DNA from 4 places in the Lysinibacillus sp. NPDC098008 genome. Region 1 is predicted to be linked to each of the others. Evidence: riboswitches for the same ligand, from Rfam matches in the RefSeq annotation. Region 1 holds a riboswitch; each other region holds the start of a gene.

Region 1 (2,206 bases):
ATTCGCTCATTTATGTACTTCTATACAAGTGTTGTCGGGCTTGCGCAAGTGTTGAACATTAAGGATCATCGACCACTCATTTTGCCAATGGGCCTGATAGTCATTGGTCTATCGCAAATTCTTCATCCAAGTATTGTTCATTCCAATAACTACAATAATGAAATTTGGCCCATTTTATCATTTATTGTAATGATTTTACTACCTATTGTAATGCTTATTGTCGCTGTCATACGCAAGTCGAAGTTACAAAAAAAAGAAGAAGTCTAATTTCTGCGTGGAAATTAGACTTTTTAAATGGCTTAAATATGGAATTCAATTTCATCCACAAAGTCCCATTCGTACGGTGTTTCTTGGTAAACATAGTAGTTCAGCCAGTTTGAAAACAATAAATGCGTATGAGCACGCCATGTATTAATCGGTGCTTGTGCTGGGTCATCATTTGGGAAATAGTTGACAGGCACTGCCGTATCAAGCCCCTTCGCTATATCGCGATGATATTCATCCGCCAATGTTGTCGCATCGTACTCTAAATGACCTGTAATCATAATATTTTTATTATCCTTCGATTGGACGATAAAGACACCTGCCTCCTCCGAATAGGATAACAAGCGTAAATCAGGATGATTGCGTACCTCGTCAATGGATACAGAAGTATGGCGTGAATGCGGTGCTGTAAATAAATCGCTAAAGCCACGCACTAAATCAACCGTTAAATCAGTAATAACATGGGAATAAACCCCCGAGCATTTAGCAGGAAGCTCAAATTTCCCAATACCATAATGATGATAGAGTGCCGCCTGTGCCCCCCAACAAATATGAAGAACAGATGTAACATTCGTTTTGGACCAATCCATAATGTCCTTTATTTCTTGCCAATAGTTTACATCCTCAAATTCCATTTTCTCGACTGGCGCTCCTGTAATAATCATGCCATCATAACGGCGATGGCGAATTTGTGAGAACGTTGTGTAAAATAGCTGTAAATGTGATTTACTCACATTTTTCGATTTATGTGTAGCTGTATTTAAAAAGGTAATATTAACCTGTAGCGGCGTATTCCCTAGTAAACGTAATAATTGTAGCTCTGTTTTTTCCTTTTCAGGCATTAAATTTAAAATTAATATACTTAACGGACGAATTTGCTGTGTTCGTGCGCGGTCCTCTTCCATCACGAAGATTTTTTCCTCACGTAAATGTTCTCCAGCTGGTAAGTTTTTCGGAATATTAATTGGCATCTTGCATTCCCCTCTCTCTTTTCAGTAAAGCCTGCTTCAAATTAAAAAATCCCCCTCATTCCATACGAGATAGAATGAGAAGGATTTTTTCACGTCCACTCTTATCTCTCAAAGGAGTACCTTTGCTGGAATTAGCACCTTTCTAACAAATTGTTAGAGGTTGCTGAAGCGTCATCGGGCCAAATCCCTCAGCTTCTCTTGATAAGATTTATTTAACTATATCGAATTGTAGCATGAACTAGTAGGAATAGCAATAATTCATAGAATATTTTGTGATTCATTTGTATGTTCCCTATTTTATTGCCCCATACTAGGCTGTGTATATCACTTTTTCTAGATGAAATTTTATGGTAAGCATACCGTAATTATGTTATCATATAGCTTTAGGGATAGAGAGGAACGTGAAAAACTTGATTAAAATTGAATTTCCAAAACCAGATGTAGTCATTCGTCAGCGTGAGCAAGATGTAAAGCCTGGTGATGTGCCGATTACACCTTACCATGGATTTATTGACTTCCATAAAATCACACGCGAAAAAGGCGGCATTTTCTTATTTTATAATGAAAAAAATGAGCTATTATTTGTCGGGAAAGCTCGCAAAATTCGCCAACGTATTAAAAAGCACTTTGAAGACAATGTATCGCCAATGAAAAATCATCGTGATGAAATTTTTAAAATTGAAGTATATGAAATAGAAGACCCAATGGAACGTGAAATTTACGAAACATATGCCATCAATGTCTTCCGCTCCAAATACAATGTAGACAAAGTATTTTACTAAGAAAAGGTGAAATCTCTTGCAATAAGGGATTTCACTTTTTTTCTTGGCTTATATGCTAGAGCTTTAGTTGAGGAAAAAGGCTTGTCGCTCTTTAGTAATCCATTCCTCCAATGCTTGGTCATCGCGCTTGATTAAGCGATTGACCAGCACATCATGCCAAATATAATCCTCCAGCAAATAAATATGCAC
Region 2 (2,206 bases), on a different contig from region 1:
TAATACTGCTTCACCACGAGCTGTAGCTTTTTCTGCTAACTGTGGTACTGAAAGTTGAACTTGAACATTTCCGCCGTTTAATAATTCCTTCAGTTCGTTTGTAATTTCTACTGAATTCATCGATTAAATACCATCCTTTTTTATAATATTCCCTTGATTCTGAGGGATTTTTTCTTAATTTCAAAAATAGTATAACACAATTACTTAAATAATCTATACTAATTAAGAAATTATTTTCGAGTTTTTATTATTTTTCAACAAACTGACAAAAAATAACGTTTTTCGAGTAGAATCCCTTCAATCCTACTACAAATGCGCTTGAAAATAGCGTCACACATATGTTACCACAACAAGCATGGGATGTTGTAGGGATGAATTTGCTTTTATTTACATCATCATCCATGTATAAAAGGTTTTACAATAATAATATTCTTGTTGTACTGTATTTTTTGAAGTGCTATTGCGTCAAAAATGTGAAACAATCGTCAAGGATTAGAAAATATTTGACAATAGTCAACCTTTTCAGTAACATGGGTTATTGAACGGATACTCTTATCCCGAGCTGGTGGAGGGTCAGGCCCTGTGAAACCCGGCAACCTGCATGAAACATTTCACGACATGCGTTGGTGCCAACCTGATGCAAGGGACATTCCCTTGAACGATAAGAGTGAAAGGTTACGAAGTCATTAGTCCTTTCCTCATGTAAAACAACGTGAGAAAAGGATTTTTTTTATTGTTAAAAATCAATGTAAAGAGCAATGTACATAGTTCTTTCCTTATTATAATGACGGATCTTTCAAAATCCTCGTGTTAAAAGCAGTAGCTGTTTTCGATAAAAACAACACAACAACGGCTTGGAGTTCGATCCTTAAGAGCGGGCTTGACATGGGTAATGAGTACCGTATTCATACACAACTACTTTTCGTAAGAGTAATAGGAGGAAAACCAAATGACAAACCGTCGACTGTTTACATCAGAAAGTGTGACAGAGGGGCATCCCGATAAAATTTGCGACCAAATCTCGGATGCTATTTTAGATGCCATTTTGACAGAAGACCCAAATGCACGTGTAGCATGTGAAACAACCGTTACAACAGGCTTAGTATTAGTAGCAGGAGAAATTACAACCTCTACGTATGTTGATATTAAAGGTATTGTTCGTGATACTGTAGCGGAAATTGGCTATACACGTGGTAAATATGGCTTTGATGCTGAAAATTTAGCGGTGCTTGTAGCAATTGGTGAACAATCACCTGATATTGCACAAGGTGTTGACCAAGCTTTAGAGGCACGTGAAGGCTCGATGACAGATGCCGATATTGAAGCAATCGGAGCAGGTGACCAAGGCTTAATGTTTGGTTATGCATGTAATGAAACACCCGAGCTAATGCCATTACCAATTAGCCTAGCTCATAAATTAGCACGCCGTTTAACAGCAGTGCGTAAATCAGGTGAGCTTGCTTATTTACGTCCTGATGGTAAAACACAAGTAACAGTAGAGTACGATGAGCATAATATACCTGTACGAGTTGATACAATTGTTATTTCAACACAGCATGATGAAGAGGTAACATTAGAGCAAATTCAAGCAGATTTAAAAGAATTTGTGATTGCACCAGTTGTACCAAGTGAATTATTAGATGCGAACACAAAATATTTCATCAACCCAACTGGTCGTTTCGTGATTGGTGGACCTAAGGGAGATGCTGGCTTAACAGGACGTAAAATCATCGTAGATACATACGGTGGCTATGCACGTCATGGTGGTGGTGCATTCTCTGGGAAAGATGCAACAAAGGTAGATCGTTCAGCAGCCTATGCAGCTCGCTATGTAGCAAAAAATATTGTAGCAGCAGGATTAGCAGAGCGTGCTGAAGTACAGCTTGCTTATGCAATTGGTGTTGCTCAGCCTGTTTCTATTGCTGTCGATACATTTGGTACAGGAAAGGTGAAGGAAAGCGATATTGTTGAATGGGTGCGTGAGCTATTTGATCTACGTCCAGCAGGTATTATTAAAATGCTTGACCTTCGTCGTCCAATTTACAAACAAACTGCAGCATATGGTCACTTTGGCCGTACAGATTTAGATGTACCATGGGAGCAAACAGACAAAGCAGATGCATTACGAGAAAAAGCACGTTTATCTTAATTTGATCAATACTTTTGAATCGAACGTGCAGCAGCAAATATAGCAGAATTCTATCAT
Region 3 (2,206 bases), on a different contig from region 1:
ATTACAAGGGAAAACCGTACTCATTACAAGTGGGGGAACGCTTGAAAAATGGGATCGTGTACGGGGGCACACAAATTTATCGAAGGGAACAATGGGCTGTTATTTGGCAGAGGCAGCACTTGCAGCTGGTGCGCATGTTATCTATATGCATGGCTATTTTGCACAGCTACCAGTTAATCATAGCAAAATGCAAACGATTAAATTTGAGGGCATTGAGGACTTAGGCGATAAAATTCGATATGCTGTGCAGAAGCAGCAGGTGGATATTGTCATTATGGCAGCGGCTGGCTCTGATTGGGTCATTGATAAAGTATATGACCAATCAGGCAACTTAATGGAGGAGGCAGGGAAAATGCCTTCCGATGAGCCACCTATTATTCATTTTAAAAAAGCACCAAAAATATTAGGGCAAATAAAGGGCTGGCAACCAAATGTCACATTAGTAGGCTTTAAGCTGGAAGCAACAGATGATGAGGCATTTTTACTTGCGCGTGCAAGATTGCGTATGGACACAGCACAGGCACAATTTATGGTGGCAAATAGCTCTCAATCATTATATGGCGGAGATGAGCCTCATTGGATTGTACCAGCAGAGGGGCAGCCAATTAAGGTAATGGGCAAAGAACAAACAGCGCAAGCATTGATAGCATGCTTACAACAAGAAACTGTGTAGAGGGGATACTTCTGCACAGTTTTTTTATCGTTAGGTGGCGCTAAATGCGTAATTGCCTGCATACAATGCTAGAAGGAATTGAGATAAATAACACATTACAAAGTATTCGACTAGGTTTTCTAATATTTTATATTGACAATTGTATAGCACAATTATAGAATTATTTCCAAGTAAGCAGGGCTCTTATCAAGAGAGGCGGAGGGACTTGGCCCAATGAAGCCTCGGCAACTAATAGAATAGATGCCAATAGTATCTAAGAGATAAAGGGGCTATCCATCAATTGAACTCTTTTGTAACGGAAGCAAGAAAAAGAAGGGGTGTATTATATGGCACAGTCGGTAAAAGTAGATGATAAGAAGTTAGAGGCTATCGCGAAGGCTATTCAAAATCTTGAATATGGTGAAGTGCATATTACGATTCAGGATGGTGTAATTGTGCAAATTAATAGGCTCGAAAAACAGAGATTTCCACAGAAGAAATAATGATCATTTCAGTCGAACGATGTCATAAGGCCACAACTAAGCATAAAGGATGTCCTATGCTTACAAGTGGCCCTTTTTTTGTGGAATGCTTAACGATAAAAGCTTTTTGGAATCTCACCAATATGACGGCGATGATACAGTAAAGGCTCTTTTGGTGAATTTGTAATATCTAGCACCTGCCCAATAAAAATAGTATGGTCGCCAGCATCAATCTGTTGATATGTTTTACATTGTAAAATGGCTGCTGTATCATGTAAAATCGGTAGGTCAAAGGAGGACATAGACCACTTTGCCTGAGCAAAACGATCTGGCACTTTGCTGGCAAATAATGTACATAAATGCTCCTGATCACTCGCTAAAATGTTGACCGCAAATGTTGGCGCTGCTGTAAAATAAGCATGGAGCTGAGATTTTTTATCGAGTGACCATAAAATAAGGAGCGGGTCAATCGAAACAGATGCAAAGGAGTTAACGGTTAAGCCAATCGGTTGTGTGTCATGGCATGTAGTAACAACCGTTACGCCTGTAGGGTAATTACCTAGTGCTAATTTAAAAGCAGTTACTTGATCTGTCATTCAAATCACCTCGTTATTATTGTCAATGAAGTTAAATAGCTATCATTGTCTTGCATAAATTTTAAACGAATCCGACATATAGGTAAAGGTAATCGGGAAAGAAAGGGGAATGACCATGACTTTATATTTCGATCATTTGGTTCAGCAAGTGGAATCACCAGAAAATATAAAGGTTTTCTTCAACAAACGAAATATCCATACAGTAAACGGTGGTCAGCATACGATGTGGGGGACTTATAATACATTAAGCTATTTTGGCTTAAGCTATATTGAGCAAATTGCGGTATATGATCGTGATTTATTTGAGCGGGCAGCATTAAACCCCTACACGCTACATTATACGTTTAAACAGGACGAGGAGCGCCAAGGGTTTTCACGAATTGCCTTGCGCACAACAAATATAGAGGCAGAGGGACAACGCTTGCGTGCATTAGGCTTTGATGTGTATGGACCTGAGGCTTGTAGTCGTACAAGAC
Region 4 (2,206 bases), on a different contig from region 1:
TCTGTGCCTTTCACTAATCGTTTAATATTTTCAATATGTAAAATCATAGCGATGACAAAAAGCAATAGTGCGATAACAGTTGGGCCGATTCCGGGAATCCATAAATATGTGGCTGTACAAAAGACAAGATAAAACTCAAGTACACCAACAATTAAATAGTTTGTAGCAAACGATAAAATAACAAAAAGTATAAGTGCAAATAAACCAATTTTCCAATTCACAGCAAGCAAAATACCAATAATAGAGGCAGTCCCTTTACCGCCATTAAAGCCCATATAAAACGGGAAGTTATGACCTAAAATAACACCTGCAGCTATCAGGTATGTCAGCAGCCATATTTGCTCTTCTGTCAAAAATGTAGCATCCCCAAAATATAGGTGTGCACCAATAATGGCAATAACTCCTTTGCCAATATCAATGAGAGCGACTAAAACACCGTATTTCCAGCCAAGAGAAAGTGTGGCATTGGAGGCTCCAGCATTGCCATGACCAGCTTTTTTTAGGTCAACCCCCGATAAAATTTGCGCCACCTTCGAACCATGAATGCAGCCAATAAGATAGCCGACAATAAGAACAGTAATCACGGCTTTTACCATAAAAATACTCCTTTCGAATTGATTTCTAAAAATAATGTATGTGTTCATATTACGAAAAAAAGCAAACAGAAGTTTCGGAAAAAATAAAATTTATAGGTTGACAGAAAAAAACTCTATGTTTATACTGTGTAACAACGATGGAAATTGAATCACATACTCTTATCAAGAGCGGCGGAGGGACAGGCCCTATGATGCCCAGCAACCAGTGAGTGACGAACTTACTACGGTGCTAATTCCTGCAGATTCATGCTTGAATCTGGCAGATAAGGGGAGGAAAACTTGCAACTGCAACCCTCTTCTTAGCTGAAGAGGGTTTTTTGTTTTCTACAGAAAATCCTCCTCATCTCCGGTACCATCGTAAAAAAATAACCATTTGGAGGTATACAATGACAGATTTTAAACCAGAAACATTATTGTTACATGGTGGTCAAGAGCCAGACCCTGTGACAGGCACCCGTACAGTTCCTATCTATCGTTCAACAGCTTTTGTTTTTAAAGACACTGCTCATGCGCAACGTCTTTTTGCCTTAGAGGAAGCGGGGAATATTTACACACGTATTACAAACCCTACTGTAGATGTTTTTGAAAAGCGTGTAGCTTTATTGGAGGGTGGGACAGCGGCAGTAGCACTTTCATCTGGTGCAGCAGCGATTGCCTTCTCCATTTTAAACCTAGCAGGAGCTGGTGATGAAATAGTAGCAGCTAGTTCTTTATATGGTGGTACTTATAATTTATTCGCAAATACATTACCAAACTACGGTATTAAAACAATTTTTGTAGATGAAACAAACCCAGAAAATTTCCATGCAGCGATTACTGATAAAACGAAGGCTGTTTTTGCTGAAGTCTATGGTAATCCAAGCTTAAAGGTTTTAGATATTGAAGCGGTTGCTAAAATTGCTCATGACAACAGCTTGCCATTAATTATAGATAGCACATTTGCTTCTCCTTATGGCTCTACACCAATTGACTTTGGGGCAGATATTGTTGTTCATTCAGCAACAAAATGGATTGGTGGTCATGGTACAACTTTAGGTGGTGTTGTAGTAGATGCTGGTAAGTTTGACTGGACGAGTGGACGGTTCCCTGGCTTTACGGAGCCTGATGCTTCCTATCATGGACTACGTTATGGCATTGATACAGCATCCACTGCTTTTGCTACAAAGCTACGTGTACAATTGTTACGCGACTTTGGTCCAACATTGAGCCCTGACGCTGCTTTTAATTTCCTACAAGGTTTAGAAACGCTTCATTTGCGTATACCTAAACATAATGAAAATGCATTGGCAGTGGCTGAATATTTACAAAACCACCCATCTGTGGAATATGTAAATTACAATGGTCTTGAGGATTTCCCTACACATCATTTGGCGAAGAAATATTTAAGAAATGGCTTCGGTTCAGTGCTTACCTTTGGCATTAAAGGTGGACGTGAAGCAGGAAGAAAGCTTATTGATAGTGTAAAGCTATTCTCACATGTAGCGAATGTAGGAGATGCTAAATCGTTAATTATACACCCAGCATCCACGACACATCAGCAATTATCAGCAGAGGAATTGGTCCAAGCTGGCGTAGCCGAATCGCTCATTCGCTTATCTATCGGCTTAGAG

The links. Region 1 has a riboswitch for S-adenosylmethionine ahead of metA (homoserine O-acetyltransferase MetA). Riboswitches for the same ligand answer to the same signal wherever they lie in the genome.
Region 2: it holds a riboswitch for S-adenosylmethionine, as region 1 does, so the genes downstream of both, metK (methionine adenosyltransferase) here and metA (homoserine O-acetyltransferase MetA) in region 1, are expected to answer to the same signal.
Region 3: it holds a riboswitch for S-adenosylmethionine, as region 1 does, so the genes downstream of both, ACIQVU_RS10460 (YezD family protein) here and metA (homoserine O-acetyltransferase MetA) in region 1, are expected to answer to the same signal.
Region 4: it holds a riboswitch for S-adenosylmethionine, as region 1 does, so the genes downstream of both, ACIQVU_RS09765 (O-acetylhomoserine aminocarboxypropyltransferase/cysteine synthase family protein) here and metA (homoserine O-acetyltransferase MetA) in region 1, are expected to answer to the same signal.

The regions. Positions count from the first base shown of each region.
Region 1 covers NZ_JBIWBA010000001.1:76,483-78,688, forward strand. The annotation lists gene ACIQVU_RS00380 (GerAB/ArcD/ProY family transporter) at 1-267, shown strand, start outside; gene metA (homoserine O-acetyltransferase MetA) at 300-1,235, opposite strand; SAM riboswitch class I at 1,334-1,443, opposite strand; gene ACIQVU_RS00390 (nucleotide excision repair endonuclease) at 1,646-2,017, shown strand; gene ACIQVU_RS00395 (TrmB family transcriptional regulator) at 2,081-2,206, opposite strand, start outside.
Region 2 covers NZ_JBIWBA010000004.1:188,468-190,673, reverse strand. The annotation lists gene pckA (phosphoenolpyruvate carboxykinase (ATP)) at 1-120, opposite strand, end outside; SAM riboswitch class I at 550-668, shown strand; gene metK (methionine adenosyltransferase) at 950-2,149, shown strand.
Region 3 covers NZ_JBIWBA010000010.1:2,403-4,608, forward strand. The annotation lists gene ACIQVU_RS10455 (phosphopantothenoylcysteine decarboxylase domain-containing protein) at 1-673, shown strand, start outside; SAM riboswitch class I at 854-940, shown strand; gene ACIQVU_RS10460 (YezD family protein) at 1,000-1,155, shown strand; gene ACIQVU_RS10465 (flavin reductase family protein) at 1,245-1,730, opposite strand; gene ACIQVU_RS10470 (VOC family protein) at 1,846-2,206, shown strand, end outside.
Region 4 covers NZ_JBIWBA010000008.1:86,400-88,605, reverse strand. The annotation lists gene ACIQVU_RS09770 (glycerol-3-phosphate acyltransferase) at 1-596, opposite strand, end outside; SAM riboswitch class I at 753-866, shown strand; gene ACIQVU_RS09765 (O-acetylhomoserine aminocarboxypropyltransferase/cysteine synthase family protein) at 983-2,206, shown strand, end outside.